Regions from separate parts of the Priestia sp. 40 genome, predicted to be linked through region 1. Evidence: predicted binding sites of a transcription regulator. Region 1 holds the regulator's gene; each other region holds the start of a gene.

The links. Region 1 encodes LexA, which represses DNA repair genes until DNA is damaged. Its sites were predicted from a motif close to CGAACATATGTTCG; they were not measured.
Region 2: a site for LexA is predicted at 2,789-2,802, ahead of ACO1DI_RS27845 (YolD-like family protein). Genes of this name have one in related genera too.
Region 3: a site for LexA is predicted at 2,413-2,426, ahead of recA (recombinase RecA). Genes of this name have one in related genera too.

What each region holds. Positions count from the first base shown of each region.
Region 1 covers NZ_JBMPZA010000005.1:758,564-764,699, reverse strand. The annotation lists gene ACO1DI_RS05075 (hypothetical protein) at 1-1,196, opposite strand, end outside; gene lexA (transcriptional repressor LexA) at 1,408-2,025, opposite strand; gene yneA (cell division suppressor protein YneA) at 2,172-2,501, shown strand; gene ACO1DI_RS05060 (YneB family resolvase-like protein) at 2,555-3,223, shown strand; gene ACO1DI_RS05055 (DUF896 domain-containing protein) at 3,293-3,523, shown strand; gene tkt (transketolase) at 3,691-5,697, shown strand; gene sirA (sporulation inhibitor of replication protein SirA) at 5,847-6,136, shown strand, end outside.
Region 2 covers NZ_JBMPZA010000026.1:306,803-312,938, forward strand. The annotation lists gene cysI (assimilatory sulfite reductase (NADPH) hemoprotein subunit) at 1-476, opposite strand, end outside; gene ACO1DI_RS27840 (assimilatory sulfite reductase (NADPH) flavoprotein subunit) at 499-2,307, opposite strand; gene ACO1DI_RS27845 (YolD-like family protein) at 2,925-3,107, shown strand; gene ACO1DI_RS27850 (hypothetical protein) at 3,133-3,285, shown strand; gene ACO1DI_RS27855 (MDR family MFS transporter) at 3,320-4,927, opposite strand; gene ACO1DI_RS27860 (MarR family winged helix-turn-helix transcriptional regulator) at 4,950-5,402, opposite strand; gene ACO1DI_RS27865 (MerR family transcriptional regulator) at 5,561-6,136, shown strand, end outside.
Region 3 covers NZ_JBMPZA010000014.1:74,778-80,913, reverse strand. The annotation lists partial or broken gene ACO1DI_RS14440 (hypothetical protein) at 1-413, opposite strand, end outside; gene recA (recombinase RecA) at 1,218-2,249, opposite strand; gene dhaK (dihydroxyacetone kinase subunit DhaK) at 2,858-4,621, opposite strand; gene ACO1DI_RS14425 (glycerol dehydrogenase) at 4,623-5,756, opposite strand; gene ACO1DI_RS14420 (PocR ligand-binding domain-containing protein) at 6,068-6,136, shown strand, end outside.

The DNA.
Region 1 (6,136 bases):
TGATTTTGATACAAAGTACCAAGGGTTTCTTTGACTTCTTGATAAAGAGAATTGATGTGGAAAATTTTTTTAAAGAGCTCAGAAAACTCTTGACCTTCTGTGCGAGAGCTAATTTCTAAAAATAAATATTTGCCTGAAAACACGGTAATAGAGCGGATTAGTCGCTCAATGCCCTCTGAATTTTTATGAAACGTGAGCTGAGAATACTCATAAGATAGTTTTAGCAACACGATTTTATAGAAAAAATGTAAAAATAAATTATAGTAATGCTGGCCAAATAGATGATTCATCAAAAGCTGATCCGTTTTAGAGTCTGTCGATTTAGAAATACATGAAAACACATGGTCTGTGATGACGTAATAAGTTTCAGGAGCCCACCTTTCATACACGTGTTTAGTATTATACGTTTTAATATACTCATGATTGTGTGCAGAAATAAACGCTTTCCCGTCAGGCGTATAGCTATTTAGCTGCCCAGTACGAAATAAAGTTGTGGAATTAATTTCTTGCTCTTGATTTACCGTTACATAACTTAACACAAACATCCGTTCATCGATAAAATAAGGAAGGCTCCCAACGTGCTGTTCACGCGTGGCTTCTTTCTTGATGTGTTCGTTCAAAAATGGCGCAAGCTGTGAAAAAATATAATCTTGTACTTTGCTATAGCGATGATGTTCATAGGTAATGGTGGATCCATGCTCTTCAGCAAGCTTCGGTTCTAATACACGAAAATGATTCATGAATTCTAAAATGTCATCATAGGTGTAATGGTTATGGCTCATTTCAGTGCGAATGGTCATGACGCCAATTTCAAAAGGACATAAAAAAACATCCACAGACAGCACGTTGCTAGACACGGTGGTGGAAGAAGTATGTAACGTAATGGTATGGTCTATTTTTTTTGAAAATCGAAGCAACCCTTCTTTTTCGCACGAATCAGGGAATAGAATGCATTCAATGTAAGGAAGAAAATATTGATCCAGGCTATCATGAGATACGTAATATTGTTCTCCGTAGTATTCTTTTTCTAAATCTTTGTTTTGAATGGAAAAAAACTCGAACAAATTTGCTTTCAGTGCATGAACAAGCTGCTCTTTATTTTTTCGATCAAAGGAAAAAGGAAAAAGAAACATGTTCATTGCTTTGGTAGGTACAATGGTTTGAAATGGTTCTGTTTTCCTAGGTGTATTAGTCATAAACTACATCCTTCTTATAGTCGATGGTATTTCCTTGTAAGATTCGAGGAAATGCAGATAGAAAGTAAAAGGTAAAACAAGCTTTATAAAAACTGTTCTACCTGCCTGCAATGATTCAACGTATCATTTATAATATGCCAATTTTTTTAGAAAACAAACGTAAAAAAACCAACTAACATCATGATTAGTTGGTTTTACATACAGTGTCTGATTAGTGAATCGTGCGATATACACCAGTTACTTTTCCCAAAATCGTTACGTGGCGAAGAATAATAGGCGCCATCGTTGAATTTTCAGGCTGTAAACGAACGAAATTTTCTTCTTTAAAGAAACGTTTTACCGTTGCTTCGTTGTCTTCGGTCATAGCAACCACAATATCTCCATTATTAGCCGTTTGCTGCTGACGTACGATTACCATATCGCCATCTAGAATACCTGCTTCAATCATACTTTCTCCCATAATTTCAAGCATGAATACATGATCATCTGGAGAAACGAATTTATCTGGAAGAGGGAAATATTCTTCCACATTTTCAACGGCTGTTATAGGAAGACCCGCTGTTACTTTACCGATAACAGGAACATTAATGACATTGCTTTTAGGAATGTTTACTTCATCTAGTTGAAGAACTTCGATTGCTCTTGGTTTTGTTGGATCTCTTCGAATTAACCCTTTACTTTCTAAACGAGCTAAATGCCCGTGTACAGTGGAGCTAGAGGCTAATCCTACTGCTTCCCCAATCTCACGAACAGAAGGCGGATAACCTTTTAATTTTACTTCGTGCTTAATAAAATCTAGTATGTCTTGTTGACGTTTTGATAGCTTCATATTTTTCACCTCGATTTTAGCTATTCTTTAGGTGAATTATACCACGTGATGTGTCAATATACAAACATAAGTTCGAAGAATTCCATTGACAGAAACAAATGTTCTCAATAAAATAAGAACATATATTCTGATAGGGGGATCATAATATGCAACAATTCTTACATTCTATGAAACATTACGCTATTTTTTTTGCAGTTATCGCTGCACTTACATATGTATTGACGCTGGTTTTAGGAGCGGATAAAGTAGATTTAGACAAATATTCAACGGTTACGATTACAAAAGGAGATACGCTTTGGGACTTGTCCAACAAGTATCATAATCACCATCATTTGACCACCAATGAATTTGTCAAATGGGTTGAAGACGTCAATGATTTAAACTCAGATACTGCCCAGTCTTTATCTCCTGGAGATAAATTATATATTCCTGTTTTAAAAAAAGAGTTACATAATCAAGTGGCAATTGAACAGTAGTGTGTAACGGCCGTTCCTGAATATTGTTAGAAGCCGAAAAGGTCGTGATAAAAGTGGACGCCATTATTTATTGCCGTGTCAGTACGGATAAAAAAACCCAAGAAACATCTTTGCAGCGCCAGCAAGAAGAATTAAAAAAGCTTGCTGATCTTCATCATCTAGAGGTGAAAAAAGTCGTGATGGAAAAAGCAAGCGGATATGATGTAGACAGAGAGGGTATTTTGGATGTTCTTCATACAATGAAAGAAGAGAAAATATCCGTGCTGCTCATTCAAGACGAAACACGATTAGGCAGAGGAAATGCCCGAATTGCGCTGCTTCATGCTTTTCATAAAGAAAATGCTACCATCTATACGATTAGTCATCAAGGTCAGCTTCAGCTTTCAGAATCTGATTCAATGGTGTTAGATATTATTAGTTTAGTGGAAGAGCATCAGCGGAAATTACATAATGCTAAAATTAAAAGAGGAATGAAAAGAGCCGTAGAAAACGGTTATCGTCCGCAGCAAAATTTAAAAAACCAGGGAGTTAACTCGGGAAGAGAAAAAAAAGAAGCGCCGATTGAAGAAATTGTCCGCCTTCGTCATAACGGCTTAACCTTTGCTGAAATTTCAGTTACGCTAAAAGGTTTTGGTTATAATATTTCAAAAGCGACGGTACATCGTCGCTATCAAGAGTATCAAGAGAGTGCTCAATCTCTTGATAAAACGAAAGAGATTTAGTAAGATGACTACATGTTGCCGGAACGGTTCGGTAATTTTAATTATTGATTATAAGGAGATAGGTTTTATATGCTATCAAAAGATAAACTTGCTCGTATTAATGCTCTTTCAAAAAAGGCAAAGGCTGAAGGTCTGACAGAATCTGAATCGAAAGAACAGCAAGAGCTACGTCAGGAATATTTAAAAGTTTTCCGACAATCTATGACAAATCACCTTCATACGATTAAAGTTGTGGACGAAGAAGGTAAAGATGTTACGCCTAAGAAGTTAAAAGAGAGTAAAAAGAAGCGTCTTCACTAAGACGTTCTAGTAAAACTAGAGGGAGTGTTCCCTCTAGTTTTTTGTATATTTTTAATAAGGCGTACAAAAACTGTAAAAGTGGAAAATTTTTTGGTTCAAGTATTGTACAAATAAGCAAATCATTAGTATGATAACATATGTACATAGTTTTGAAAGGAATGAAGAGTATGACACAACGTATTGAAGATCTTTCGATTGCAACAATTCGTACTTTATCAATCGATGCGATTGAAAAAGCAAATTCAGGTCACCCAGGTATGCCGATGGGAGCTGCTCCAATGGCATATACATTGTGGACAAAATTCATGAACATCAATCCAAAGAATCCAAACTGGTTTAACCGTGACCGCTTTGTATTATCAGCAGGACACGGATCAGCACTATTATACAGCTTGCTTCATTTAGCTGGATATGACTTATCAATTGAAGACCTTAAAAACTTCCGTCAATGGGGAAGCAAAACACCAGGTCATCCAGAGTTCGGTCATACAGCAGGTGTTGATGCAACTACTGGCCCACTAGGACAAGGTATTGCAATGGCTGTTGGTAAAGCAATGGCAGAACGTCATTTAGCTGAAACATACAACAAAGAAGGTTTAGAAATTGTAGACCACTTTACGTATGGTATTTGTGGTGACGGAGACTTAATGGAAGGTGTATCTGCTGAAGCAGCTTCATTAGCGGCACACTTAAAATTAGGACGTTTAGTTGTTTTATACGATTCAAATGATATTTCTTTAGACGGAGATTTAGATCGCTCGTTCTCTGAGAACGTAGAAGATCGTTTCAAAGCTTACGGATGGCAAGTAATCCGCGTTGAAGACGGCAATGACTTGACAGCGATTGCAAACGCAATTGAAGAAGCAAAAGGCGATTTAACACGCCCAACGCTAATTGAAGTAAAAACAACAATCGGATTTGGTTCTCCAAACCACGCGGGTACTTCTGGCGTGCACGGTTCTCCATTAGGTTCCGATGAAACAAAATTAACAAAAGAAGCTTATGCATGGACATTTGAAGAAGATTTCTATGTGCCAGAAGAAGTGTATGCTCACTTCAAAGCTACAATTGCTGAAGATGGCCAAAAGAAAGAAAACGAATGGAACGATGTATTTGCACAGTATAAAGAAAAATATCCTGAACTAGGTCGTCAATTTGAACTAGCAGTAGAAGGAAAGTTACCGGAAGGCTGGGAAGAAACGCTTCCAGCATACGAAACGGGTTCAAGCTTAGCTAGCCGTGCTTCTTCTGGAGAAGTATTAAACGCAGTAGCACAAGCTGTACCTCAATTCTTCGGCGGTTCAGCTGACTTAGCTGGCTCAAATAAAACAATGATTAAAGGTTCAGAAGACTTCACTGCAGCTGATTACAGCGGACGTAATATCTGGTTCGGTGTACGTGAATTTGCAATGGGAGCTGCATTAAACGGTATGGCTCTACACGGCGGTGTAAAAGTATTCGGAGGAACATTCTTTGTATTCTCTGATTATCTTCGCCCAGCAATTCGCTTAGCAGCTTTAATGAAGCTTCCTGTAACATATGTATTCACACATGACAGTATCGCAGTTGGAGAAGACGGCCCAACACATGAGCCAATTGAACAATTGCCATCACTTCGTGCAATGCCAGGTCTTTCAGTGGTTCGTCCTGCAGATGCAAATGAAACAGCTGCTGCATGGCGCTTAGCATTAGAGTCAACTGACCGCCCAACGGCGCTTGTATTGACTCGTCAAAACTTGCCAACGCTTGAAGGTACAAAAGAAAATGCATACGAAGGCGTGTCTAAAGGTGCATATGTTGTATCTAAAGCTGGTAAAGACCAAGCGGATGCATTAATACTTGCAACAGGCTCTGAAGTAAGCCTAGCAGTAGAAGCACAAAAAGCATTAGCTGCAGAAGGCATTGACGTATCTGTAGTAAGCATGCCTGCATGGGATCGTTTTGAAGAGCAATCTGCTGAGTACAAAGAAAGTGTTATCCCTAAATCAGTGAAAAAACGTTTAGGTATTGAAATGGCTTCTACACTTGGCTGGGAACGCTATGTTGGAGACGAAGGACAAGTTCTTGGTATTAATCACTTTGGTGCATCTGCTCCTGGTGAAACAATCATGAAAGAATTTGGTTTTACAGTTGAAAATGTAGTAGCAAAAGTGAAAAGCTTGCTTAATGCATAATTCTTTTTCATAAGAAAGAGCAGACTCCTGTGGTCTGCTCTTTTTTTTCGACAAAAAAACAAAGGAATTTTTTCATCGATAGACAAGCATTGCGTACACCATTCGGTATAATGGTACAAAAAAGAACGAGCCGAAAGGGAGGATGAATCGTGAGAACGTATGAAGTATATTTAATGGAGGAAGAAGTTGCATCATCCTATTTTCGAAGAGAAAAGCTCATTTATCAGCTGCTGATTGAATATAGAATGAAACGTCACTTGCAGGAAACGCACTTACAAAAACAAGTTCATTACATTACTCGCCAACTGCCCATTTCATTTATTCAACGAGAATTGCTTCAGGCGTTTTCTCATTATCCTCATTTTTTCACTCATCAAGAGACGTTTGTGCTGGAATATCCTCATAAAAAAAGTCGAGCATCTATAAAATTAACGAATCG
Region 2 (6,136 bases), on a different contig from region 1:
TATGGATTCGGATTGCACATTACGTTACGGTTTACATCTCCGCAAGCTGCAATTGTGTCCAATAAAGATGCATGAATTTCTTGAATCGTTTTCTTCATGTTCCACTTTAAAATCCCGTGCATTTGGAATGCCTGACGAGTTGTCAGCTTTAACGTTCCATTTCCGTATTTTTGCGCTAAATCATCCATCACTAGCCACTGTTCTGGTGTGGAAACACCGCCTGGCGTACGAACGCGAAGCATGAATTGGTAAGCTGGCTCTAGCTTTTGTTTTTGACGTTCATTACGAAGATCTCGATCATCTTGTAAGTAGCTTCCGTGGAACTTCATCAAACGATTATCGTCTTCGGAAATACCTGAGCTGATGCGGTCTAGCATTGTTTCTCCTAATGTACCGCGTAAATAATTACTTTCTTCTTTTATGCGCTCAACGTCACTTGGAGGACCTTCGGGCGCTTTTAAAGTTTTGTTTACCATGTTGAAAATCTCCTTTCAATCCTCAGTATACATCACGCTGATAACGTTTTTGTTTCTTCATTTCCGCAAGGTAACCTTCCGCTTGTTCACGGCTCATCTTGCCTTCTGTTTCAACAATTTCAACTAGCGTGTTGTGCACGTCGCGTGCCATATTTGTCTTATCTCCGCACACATAAAAAGATGCGCCTTCTTCTAACCATTGGAATAACTCTTTACTATGTTCGAGCATACGGTTTTGTACGTATACTTTTTCTTCAGTATCGCGTGAAAACGCCACGTCCATTTTTGTCAGTACGCCATCTTTTAACCACTTTTGCCATTCTGTTTGGTAAAGGAAGTCTGTTACGAAGTGCTGATCACCAAAGAACATCCATGACTTGCCTTTTGCTCCTGTTTCTTCACGCTCTTGCATAAATGAGCGGAACGGAGCCACACCTGTACCAGGTCCTACCATAATAATAGGAGTTTCTTGATCTTGAGGAAGCTTAAAGTTTTTATTGCTTTGAAGGTATACAGGAATCGTATCGCCTGGCTGCAAGCGTTCTGAACATAGGACTGAACAAACACCTTTACGCTCGCGTCCGTGCGCTTCGTAGCGTACCGCTCCGATTGTTAGATGAACTTCATCAGGGTTTGCTGATAAGCTGCTTGCAATCGAGTAAAGGCGCGCTGGCATTTTACGTAAAATGGCTACAAACTCTTGTGCCGATACGTTCCATGGGCCGAAGTCACGAACTAAGTCAATCACATCACGGCCTTGTGTGTATGCTTTTAATTCCTCGCGATTTTCTACAAGCGCTTTTAACTTATCGTTTCCAGTGAGCTCAGCTGCTTGCTTTAAAAGCGGTTTTGTTAACACGGTAATTTCAAAATTAGAGATTAGCGCTTCTCTAAGAGGACGCGTTTCTCCTTCTTTATTAACCGTTACACTTTCACTTGCATCCCACTTGAATTCGTTAAGAAGAAGATCAACAAGCTCCGGGTCATTTTCAGGATAAATACCTAAACTGTCTCCTGGTTCAAATGTCAAACCTGAACCTTCTAAAGATAGTTCTAAGTGTCGCGTTTCTTTATTTGATCCGCGGCCATTTAAGTTTAAGTTCTCAAGCACTTCTGCTTTAAAAGGATTTGTTCTTGAATATGGTGAAGTTCCTGCAGGAGCTTCCGCTGGAACAGCTGCTGAAGCGCTGTGTCCTTTCGCTTCGCTCAATCCGTCAATAACACCTTTAAGCCATTTATTTGCGGGCTCTTCAAAATCTAAATCACAGTCAACGCGCGGATACAGTCTTTCACCGCCAAGTTCTGCTAAGCGCACATCAAATTCTTTTCCTGTTTGACAGAAAAATTCGTATGAGCTGTCTCCAAGCGACAAGACAGAAAAACGGAAATTCTCAAGCTTTGGCGCTCGACGGCCGTGAAGAAATTCATGGAAAGATAGCGCATTATCAGGCGGCTCTCCTTCTCCATGTGTACTTACGACAATCAATAAATTTTCAAGTTTCTTCAAATTATTTGGTTTGAAATCATTCATAGAAGATACAGTTACATTAAAACCTTTTGCTTCAAGCGTTTTGCCTGTATTTTCAGCAAGTCCTTGAGCATTTCCTGTTTGTGATCCGTAAAGAATCGTTACGTCTTTTGAAATCGTCTGCTCCGCTTGAGCAGGCGCTGCTGCAGAAACGTCTGGCGTTCCTTCGGCAGACGTAGATTGAGCTGCTGTTAAATAACCGCTCAACCACATTTTTTGTGCTTCTGTTAATGTCGGCAGAAGGCGATTAAGCAAATCTGCTTGTTCTTGATTAAAAGGGCTGTTTACTACCTTAAGTTGCAACACTGTCCACCTCACCAAAATATATAATTTAAATATGTATGCTTTTACGAATCATCTTCAACAACATTTAATACCTGTGTCTAATTAATCAATGATGTTTCCCTTCATACATTATTATTCCTATAGATTATATCAAATTTAATTATATAAATCATTAGAAAATTCTTATCAAATTCGTCTACCTGCATTTTATCGAAGAAGAATAAATTAGTAAAATACATATAATTGATAACTAGTATTAAGATAATTAATAATTGAATCTGTATTTACGTTTTTTATAAACGAAGTTCCTTCCATATTTGTTCATTCTACATCCTTCACACGAATATGAATATTTTGTAATTTTTAGAGAAGTTTTGTAGAAACGGTTTTCTTTCTCATCAGAATGTTACATAATAAATGTAACATTAATCCTTTTAAAAAACACTATATGTAAAAGACAGTATATTCTGAAATTTAGGACAGTTTATAGGTGAGCTAGCAACCTTTTATTCGATTGATTCATACACATTGAAGAATATAAAGGGAAGCTTGCAGTACATACAATTCCCTTTTGCTCATCTCAAATGAAAGGACTGGCTTTTAAATCAGGTAATCTTTTTAAGGAGGCTTCTTGAATGTTTTTACGAGAATTAACGAAAAGTGGGACGATAACTGTTTCTTACTATAAAGATGGAACGTTGCAAACGTGCAAAGGCCGCGTGCACAACTTAAATCTCCATCAGCAAATTCTATCCGTAAAAGACGAAAATGAAGCCGTTGTTTCCCTTTTGCTTTCTGATATTAAATCTATTCATTAGTATGTAAAATTAAGGAGGAATTACTATGTGGAAAGATAATAAGCAAGCGCTTACAGATTTTGTGTCGGAAGATAGGTTTGAACTGAACTTATATTTAACGTATTTGCTTGATCAAATTTCGTATGACACGTCTAAACAATCCCCTTTTCTTCGTAAGCCTAATGAAACAACTAGTTGATATAGAAAAAAGCGCACAAATTTGTGCGCTTTTTTTAATGTGATGGCTCTACTTCAACAATGCCTTCTTCTGGTTTTTCTTCGGCTTTTTTATTTGAAAGCTTGATCTGCCTTAAGAACAATGTACATACCGCTCCTAAAATAATAAAAGCTAAGCCCATGAAAAAGACGCTGTGCAATGCGCTCATTAGCGAGGTCTTCAAAATTGGCACAATGCTGTCTGAAAGCGCAGCTGGAATACTCTTTAGCGCCTCAGGGCTAAACAGCATCTGCAGCACACTTTCAGGATTCGTATCAATCGCTTTTTTAAACCCGTCCGCAAAAGCACTTGCTTGAGCAGGCAATGTGTTTAAATATGGAACGAGTTTGTCAGTAAGAAGCGTACCTGATTTTGCATTCATTACTGCTCCTAAAATCGTAATACCGAACGTTCCTCCAATTGAACGGAAAAATTGACTTGATGATGTAACCACACCGAGCTCTTCTTTTGAAAAGCTTTCTTGAAGAGCAAGTGTTAAAATTGGCATCACAAGACCCATTCCTAAGCCGATTATGGCCATATAAGAAGTGGCAACAAGCTTGCTAGTATGAAGGTCTAATGTTGTTAACAAGAAGAACCCTCCTGCCATAATGAGCATACCCGTTACAATTTGAGGCTTAATTCCGACTTTATAGACGAGCTGTCCTCCAATAATACTTGTTACAATCATTGAAATCATCATCGGTGTCATAATCGTACCTGATTCCGAGGCGCTGACTCCAACGATTCCTTGCATAAAGAACGGAACAAACGTAATGGCTCCGAACATGCCAATGCTCATAAAAAAGCCAATGATATTTAAAAGCGTAAACGTTCGGTTCTTAAATAAATACATCGGAAGAATCGGCTCTTTCGCTTTCGTTTCCACAATAATAAAGCTGATGATCCCAACAACAGCAAGTGTAAATAGACTAACAATTTGCCAAGAGTTCCAGTCGTAGTCTTTCCCTCCAAAGCTCAGGGCCAGAAGCAAGCTCACTACTCCGATAACCATTGTGAACATACCGGCTACATCGAATTTTACAGGTCCCGTATGTTTCTTTCCTTGAAGTCCCAGTGCAATAAAAACGGTAGCGAGTATCCCTACCGGCAAGTTGATGTAAAATACCCATTTCCAGTTCAGTGAATCAACAATCCATCCGCCAATTTGTGGACCGATGACAGAAGCAAGACCATAAATTCCTCCAAATACTCCTTGAAACTTTGCTCGTGCTTTTCCGGTAAATAAATCACCAATTACAATCATTGCCATTGGCATCATAACGCCGCCGCCAATTCCTTGTAATGCACGGAATAAAATAAGCTCTGTCATGTTATTTGCCATTCCACATAAAGCAGAAGCAACCATAAAAATAATAAGTCCTGTCACATAAATTACTCTGCGTCCTACTAAATCAGCGAGCTTCCCTGCAATCGGAACAACCGTTGTGGACGTTAATAAATAGGCTGTTGTCAGCCATGTCATCATGCTTAACCCGCCAAGGTCTCCTACGATTCTTGGCATAGCCGTTCCGACAATGGTTCCATCAAGTGCAGAAAAGAACATCGCAATAATTAAGCCAATTAATAAAAGCGTGCGCTTTGAATTTTTTTGATTTTCCATCGTGTGTCTCTCCTCTTTTTTGTTACTGCTGCTTATCTTTATAAGAAGCAGCTGATGTTGCAAGCTTTTTCGTAATAGAAGCCATCATGGAAAGCTCTTCTTCTGTTAAATGCAAAAGGTAGCGGTCCATAATGGCTTTTCGACCATTCAGCACATCTTCAAGCTTGAGATGCCCAAATTCTGTTAAGGTAATATCAACGACTCGTCTGTCCTCTTTATTATGTTCTCTTACAACAAAATTGTGCTGTTCAAGACGATCCACTAAAAGAGTAACGGCGCTCGGTTTTACATCCATTAGCTCTGCAATTTGAGAAACCTTACTGCTCCCTACTTTCTTTAAATAAGAAAGAACAAATAGTTGCGTAGGAGTCATCTCATGCTCATTTAGGCTCTCCATCATTTCGGGCTGCATTTTTTCAAATAGCACTTGAAGCGATGAACGAATCTCTCCAAGATACTGATTGCTTTTTGTCACATCTATTCCTCCAGGCTTGCTTATTTATTTCACGTTATAAATAGTTAATGCTAATTAAATATAAATGCATATAAACTAAAAGTCAATTATTTCTTTTTTAGTATTGACCCTTACGCTGCGTTATATTTTATAGTAGATTTCAGAAGGGAGATGAAAGAATGAACAGAAAAGTAAAAGAAGTGGCTGACTTAGTAGGAATCAGCGTCCGCACGCTGCATCACTATGATGAAATCGGGCTATTAAAACCTGATGCCGTTAGCGAATCCGGCTACCGGCTTTATTCACCGGCTAATCTCGATATGCTTCAGCAAATATTATTTTTTAAAGAACTTGGCTTCCCTTTAAAACAAATTCACGAGATTATAACAGACCCGACGTTTAATCGCACAGAAGCATTGATACTGCAAAAAAACATGTTGATTGAAAAACGCAGTCGGCTCGATCAAATGATTGTAACCATTAATAAAACGATTCAATATGAAAAAGGAGCGATTGAAATGAACGAAAAAGAGCGGTTTAACGGACTGGATTTTTCGCATAACCCGTACGAAGAAGAAGCACGGAAGCGCTGGGGAAACCAGCGGGTAGATGAAGCGAATGAAAAAGTACAAAGGTTTTCACAAGAAGAGCAGCAGCACATGTCAAACGAATGGGAAAGTATCTACACTCACTTAGCTTCGCTTCGTGATCTGTCACCATCCTCTACAGAAGCTCAAAAAGCCATTGAGCAATGG
Region 3 (6,136 bases), on a different contig from region 1:
TTCCAGGCAACAAAACGGTTATCTACCTTTGCTTTAATGGTTTTATAGTTATCCCACGTATCTTCTACCTCATAAAGGGATTCTACATAAGGAAATATGTGTTCATAATCATTTAAATAGGTTCCTTTATCAAAATCAAAGTAGCTTTCTGTAAAAGCTCTTCCCTCTGCATTCAACATATCGCTTGCAAAAACGCCATCCAATTCCATGTAGACTTCAGTTCCGGTCATGTTTTTTTGTTTGAATTCTAGAATCTCCTGTTCGGATGCTTTTTCAAACTCTTCACTATATAAGTTTTTTTCGATGATCCACCCAAGATACATTCCAGTATGAACGAACGCCTGCTTTTCACTCAAGTCATTTGGGAAATCCCCTTCATAATGCCATTTAGCTTTATCATAAACGGTTGTCATAGACTCTTCCTCTTTTTTCTCCGTATCTTCTATTAATAAAGTTTCTTCATGTTCACGACTACTTTTCTTGTTTAACGGGTCTTCACAACCTTGTAGTAACAAAATAATAAATACAACAAACGGAATATACTTTAATTTATACAAAATTCCCTCCATGAATTACATCAAAAGTAAACAATATACTGCATTATATAATGTAGAGGTTAAAAAATATATATTTTACCAAATGAAAATAGGATTATAGTAGAAAATGTAGTTGAGGTAAGGATGATTATCAGTAATAATTGTATTGAAACTTAATATCTATACATTGTCCTGCTATCAATTTTTCCTAAGCTCTCTATTGAGGAGAACTGGTGTCTATCCCTTTAATTCTTACTGGTTCAATAAGGTCTTCCTGACAATTCTTCATGGGGTTAGATATATCCACCCAAGATACTTCATTGTTTGTTTCTTTTGAGCTAACCTCTAATAAATAATCTAACTATCTCAACAGTATAAAAAGTAAATTTAAAAAGCTACCTCAGCAAGCAAGGTAGCTTTTTAGTAGGATTCACAATTATCTTTTAAAGGACTGGCCTATCCATAAAAGGTATCTGATTAAGGGGTCTTTAATTCTTAATAATTGTCTAGGAAGTGGAATAATTTCCGCTTTAATATGTGTAGTAAATATAGTTATTGATAAAAGAATAAGTTCTCTCTTAGTTTCTATATTATTTTGTCATTTAGGTTATTTTTAACTTTTTATGCTTCCAATGGAATGAATAGACTTGAAGCTGCCGGGAAAGGCATTTTAAGCTTTTATTAGCTTTCGTTTTCACTATCGTTATCAATATCATTATCGTTGTCATTATTACCATATTTAAAATCAATAATGTTTTTTCTAATTTCTTCTCTGATTTCAGGGTTTTCTTTTAAGAAAATCTTAGCGTTTTCTCTTCCCTGTCCTAAACGTTCCCCATTATACGAAAACCAAGATCCAGACTTTTGAACAATATCTACTTCAGAACCAATATCTAAGATTTCTCCTTCTCTTGAGATACCTTCTCCATACATAATATCTACTTCAGCAATGCGGAAAGGAGGTGCCATCTTGTTTTTGACTACTTTAATTCTTGTTTTGTTACCAACTATGTCATTTCCTAGTTTAAGTTGTTCAGCGCGGCGAACTTCAAGACGAACGGAAGAATAAAATTTTAGTGCTCTTCCACCTGGCGTTGTTTCCGGATTTCCAAACATAACGCCTACCTTCTCCCTGATTTGGTTGATGAAGATAGCAATGGTTTTAGACTTATTAATTGCTCCAGATAGTTTACGAAGAGCTTGAGACATCAAACGAGCTTGTAGACCTACGTGAGAATCTCCCATTTCTCCTTCAATTTCTTTTTGCGGAACTAATGCTGCTACTGAGTCAACAACAATAATATCAACAGCGCCACTTCTAACTAATGCTTCAGCAATTTCAAGTGCTTGTTCACCAGTATCTGGTTGAGACAACAGTAACTCATCAATATCTACACCTAGTTTTCTTGCGTAAACTGGATCAAGTGCGTGTTCAGCATCAATAAAGGCAGCTCGACCTCCATTTTTTTGTACTTCTGCAATTGCATGCAAGGAAACGGTTGTTTTACCTGAGCTTTCGGGTCCGTACACTTCCATGATTCTTCCTTTGGGGTAACCATTAATTCCAAGAGCTATATCTAAAGCTAATGAGCCTGAGCTAGATGCCTCAACTTTTGCATGTGTGCCTTCTCCCATTTTAATAATTGATCCTGTACCGAATTGTTTTTCAATTTGTTTTAGAGCCATATCTAGTGCTGCTTGTTTATCATTCATAATTTAAAACCTCCGATTGTTATTACGTTTACAGTAAACGACAATGTATGTGGATAAATAATAAGAGTTGGCTCAAATTTTTTTGCTCCGTGCGAGAAAATTTTGTGTTTAACTGTCTTGGTTTATTCTGTTGTTCCTTTATTTATCTCTAAACCCTTAATATCGAACAAATGTTCCTGTTGTTTAATCATACAATAACCGCATCTAGTTGTAAAGGAGAAAGTTTTCTACAAACTAGCTAAAGAAATATCTTATAGTTGTAAAAAGTAAGTTTATACTTTCAATATTTATAGTTATTGAAACTAATGTATAAAATAACCCTTATTATAGGAACAAAAAATAATTCATTCTCTTATATACATTATTCTGGAAGACATGCGAAAAACGAGCCCTTGATTATCAAGAACTCGTTCACTTTTTGTTTTTCTTTTTTTATCCTTGAAATACTATTGGTTATTGTATATTTTTACAAAATATAACTTAAACTAGGTTATAAAAGCTTGTTATTAGTGCCCCATAAAAAATCCCGACCAAATATAGTGTAGTGTAACCTTCACTCTCAAGGAGTAATTTCTTTATACTATATTTAGAGGAGATAATACCAAATTTCACTTACTTTCTCGCATTACTTGAGCTACTTCAGTAAAAATTACGCCTAAGCCATGTGCACCTGCGTCCGGATAACCAAGACTTCTTTCTCCAACCGTACCAGCACGCCCCATACGTGCGACAATTTGTTCGGTTGATTTTGCTCCTTCAACAGCAGCTTCTGCTGCTTTGACAAGAGCATGTTTCAAGCTTTCATCTTCAGCAGCACTTGATGTTAACGTATCTGCATAAGGTACTAAAGCATCGATTAAAGTTTTATCTCCTACAACAGCTCCACGTCCAAAAGAACGTTCTCCTGTTGCTTGAATGCCTTTTACAGACGCTTGGATCATTTCAGCAAATTCTGTTAAAGTCAGTTCGGTTTTAGATTCGGTGTTCTTTCCAGCCGCACGAAATGCTGATCCCCAAATAGGCCCTGATGCTCCGCCACAATGCTCCATGATAACGATAGAACAAGCCTCTAAGAAGTTGCCAATATCATTTGATTTATTTTCTAAAATTTCGTGCCATTCAGCTTTCAACTGCTTGAACCCTTTAGCAACACTCATACCAAAGTCTCCGTCACCAGCATGGGAATCTAGTTCACAGAATGGTACTTCATTTCTAATAATACATTCACTCATTTGGTCAACCATAAAAATAATATTATTCAACGTCAGTCGATTTTCCGTTACTACGGAATATTCTTTGTTGGTTTGCACCTCATAAGACACTTTCGGTGCCTCCACCGTACCAATAATTTCATCATAAGTAACAGCTGGTACTTCACCTTTGATTTTTAGCGCAGGAGTATCGCATTCTTCAGATAGGAGACTTTTTAAGTTCTCATCTAATTTCATAATTGAAATAGAAGCACCGGCCATATCGATGGCTGTCATGTAGTTTCCGACAAATGTTCTTGCAATCGTTACGTTTCTACGTGACAATTCACGAATGACAGAATGATTTAATAAATATAGTTCTTGAAGAGGTGTGCTTCCAAATCCATTAATTAGGACAGCCACTTCTCCTTTTCCATCTTCTATCCCTACTTCTTTTAATAATGAAGTTACCGTACGCTTTGCAAGTTCGTCTGCTGAAATAATTTTTTCACGACGGATACCAGGTTCTCCATGAATACCAACGCCAAACTCCATCTCATCTTCTGCAATCTCGAAAGTAGGAGTTCCTTTAGCAGGAACTGTGCAAGAAGTTAGTCCAAAGCCGATGCTTTTAACATTCGCAATAGCATTTTCTGCGGCCTCTTTCACTTTTGGTAGATCATAGCCGCGTTCTGCTGCTGCACCTGCTATTTTATGAACAAGAACAGTACCAGCTACTCCGCGTCTTCCAACTGTATATAAACTGTCCTGTACAGCAATATCATCATCTACTTTTACATAATCCACTTGAATGCCATCTTCTTCTGCAAGATAAGCAGCATTCTTGAAATTCATCATGTCACCACTGTAGTTCTTAATCACTAGTAAAGTTCCCTTATCGCTAGCTGTTTCTTTAATGGCTTGATAAATCTGTATTTGAGAAGGTGAAGCAAATACATCACCACAAACTGCTGCATCTAGCATACCCTTCCCAACATATCCAGCGTGAGCAGGTTCATGTCCACTTCCGCCCCCGCTAATTATACTTACTTTACTTTTATTAATTTGGTCTTTTTTAATGACTTTATATTTTTCAATTAAATTTAGTTCAGGATGTGCTAGAACCATCCCTTTACACATCTCAAGTACAACATCTTCCGGTTTATTAATAATTTTTTTCATTTTATATCAACCTCTTCTTATAATCATTTCCAATTTGATCTGCTGCAAGAATAGCTGCAGCTACTGACTCTGGATTAACAGGGAATGGCATAGAATAGATAGATTCCTCTGGAATACAAGCTTTATTAGCTACTTCCATTAACTCTTCTTGTGTAATTTGTTCCACTCCAATATCAGCAAGACAAACTGGAAGTCCTACTGCTAAACAGAAATCTAACACTTCTTCTATTTCCTCAGTTGGCGCATTTTCCAATACCAATTGTGCTAATGTACCAAAAGCTACTTTTTCACCGTGGAAGTAGTGGTGCGCACTTTCTAAAAGAGTAAGCCCATCATGAATCGCATGTGCTCCAGCTAATCCACCACTTTCAAACCCTAATCCTGATAATAAGATGTTGGCTTCAATAATGTTTTCTAAGGCTGGAGTAACAACATTATGATCGCTTGCTGCTTTTGCTTTAACCCCGTCCTCTAATAGAGTGTTGTAGCAATGTTCTGCTAAAACTAACGCTGCATTTGTACCTTTTGCTGGTGCACATACGTCCTCACGCACTCCACAAGGTAATCCAGCATTTACATTAGAGAAAGAACGTGCTGTTGCTCTTGCTTCGAAATAAGTAGATAACGCATCCCCCATACCAGATACTAAGAATCTAGTAGGTGCATTAGCGATGACTGTTGTATCAATTAATACCACACTTGGGCTTTGCTTAAAGTATGCGTAATCATCAAAAGCACCCTCTGGTGTATAGATAACTGCGGAATGACTTGTAGGTGCATCCGTAGCAGCAATTGTTGGGACGATAATTAATCCCTCTCCCTCTGCTACACATTTTGCTGTATCAATTGCCTTACCACCACCTAGACCAATTGTACAATCACAGTTGTTTTCTTTTGCTATTTCCTGCAATCTAGAAATTTCTGGTCTTGAACATTCGCCATTGAATCCGCCTTCAAAAAATGTAATACCATATTTTTCTGCTGTTGCATCTAATTTGTCTTGTACACGTTTAATATCTTCAGGATGTGCTATTAAAAGTGCAGAGGTACCAAATGTTTTCACAAAATAACCTAAATTTAAAATTTCATCTTCACCTTGAATGTATTTTGAAGGACTAATAAATGCTTTTCTCATAAATAAAACCTCCTAATTAACTTTGTAATCCCTTACAATCGGAATTTTACTATCTTTTGTGTAAGATTACATTAGTCTTAAATGACGAGTTTTTACAACTTTTTATCGTATTTTTTTGCTCTCTTCATTTAATATGGTATTATTATGACATTATTTCAGGTAAAAATACTACTAAGTTCACGTTGAAAAGAGGTTACCTTTATCGCTGAACACTCTTTTATTTTACGAACTCAGGAATAAAATAAAGGTATTCTCAAATAGGTAATCCAAACTACCATATGGGAAGTAGAAGCAAGGGAGATAAAACATCATTGAAAACTACTTACATGAATTTAGATAAAATACTAGATTTAAAGAAATGGCGAAACCTTCAAGATTCG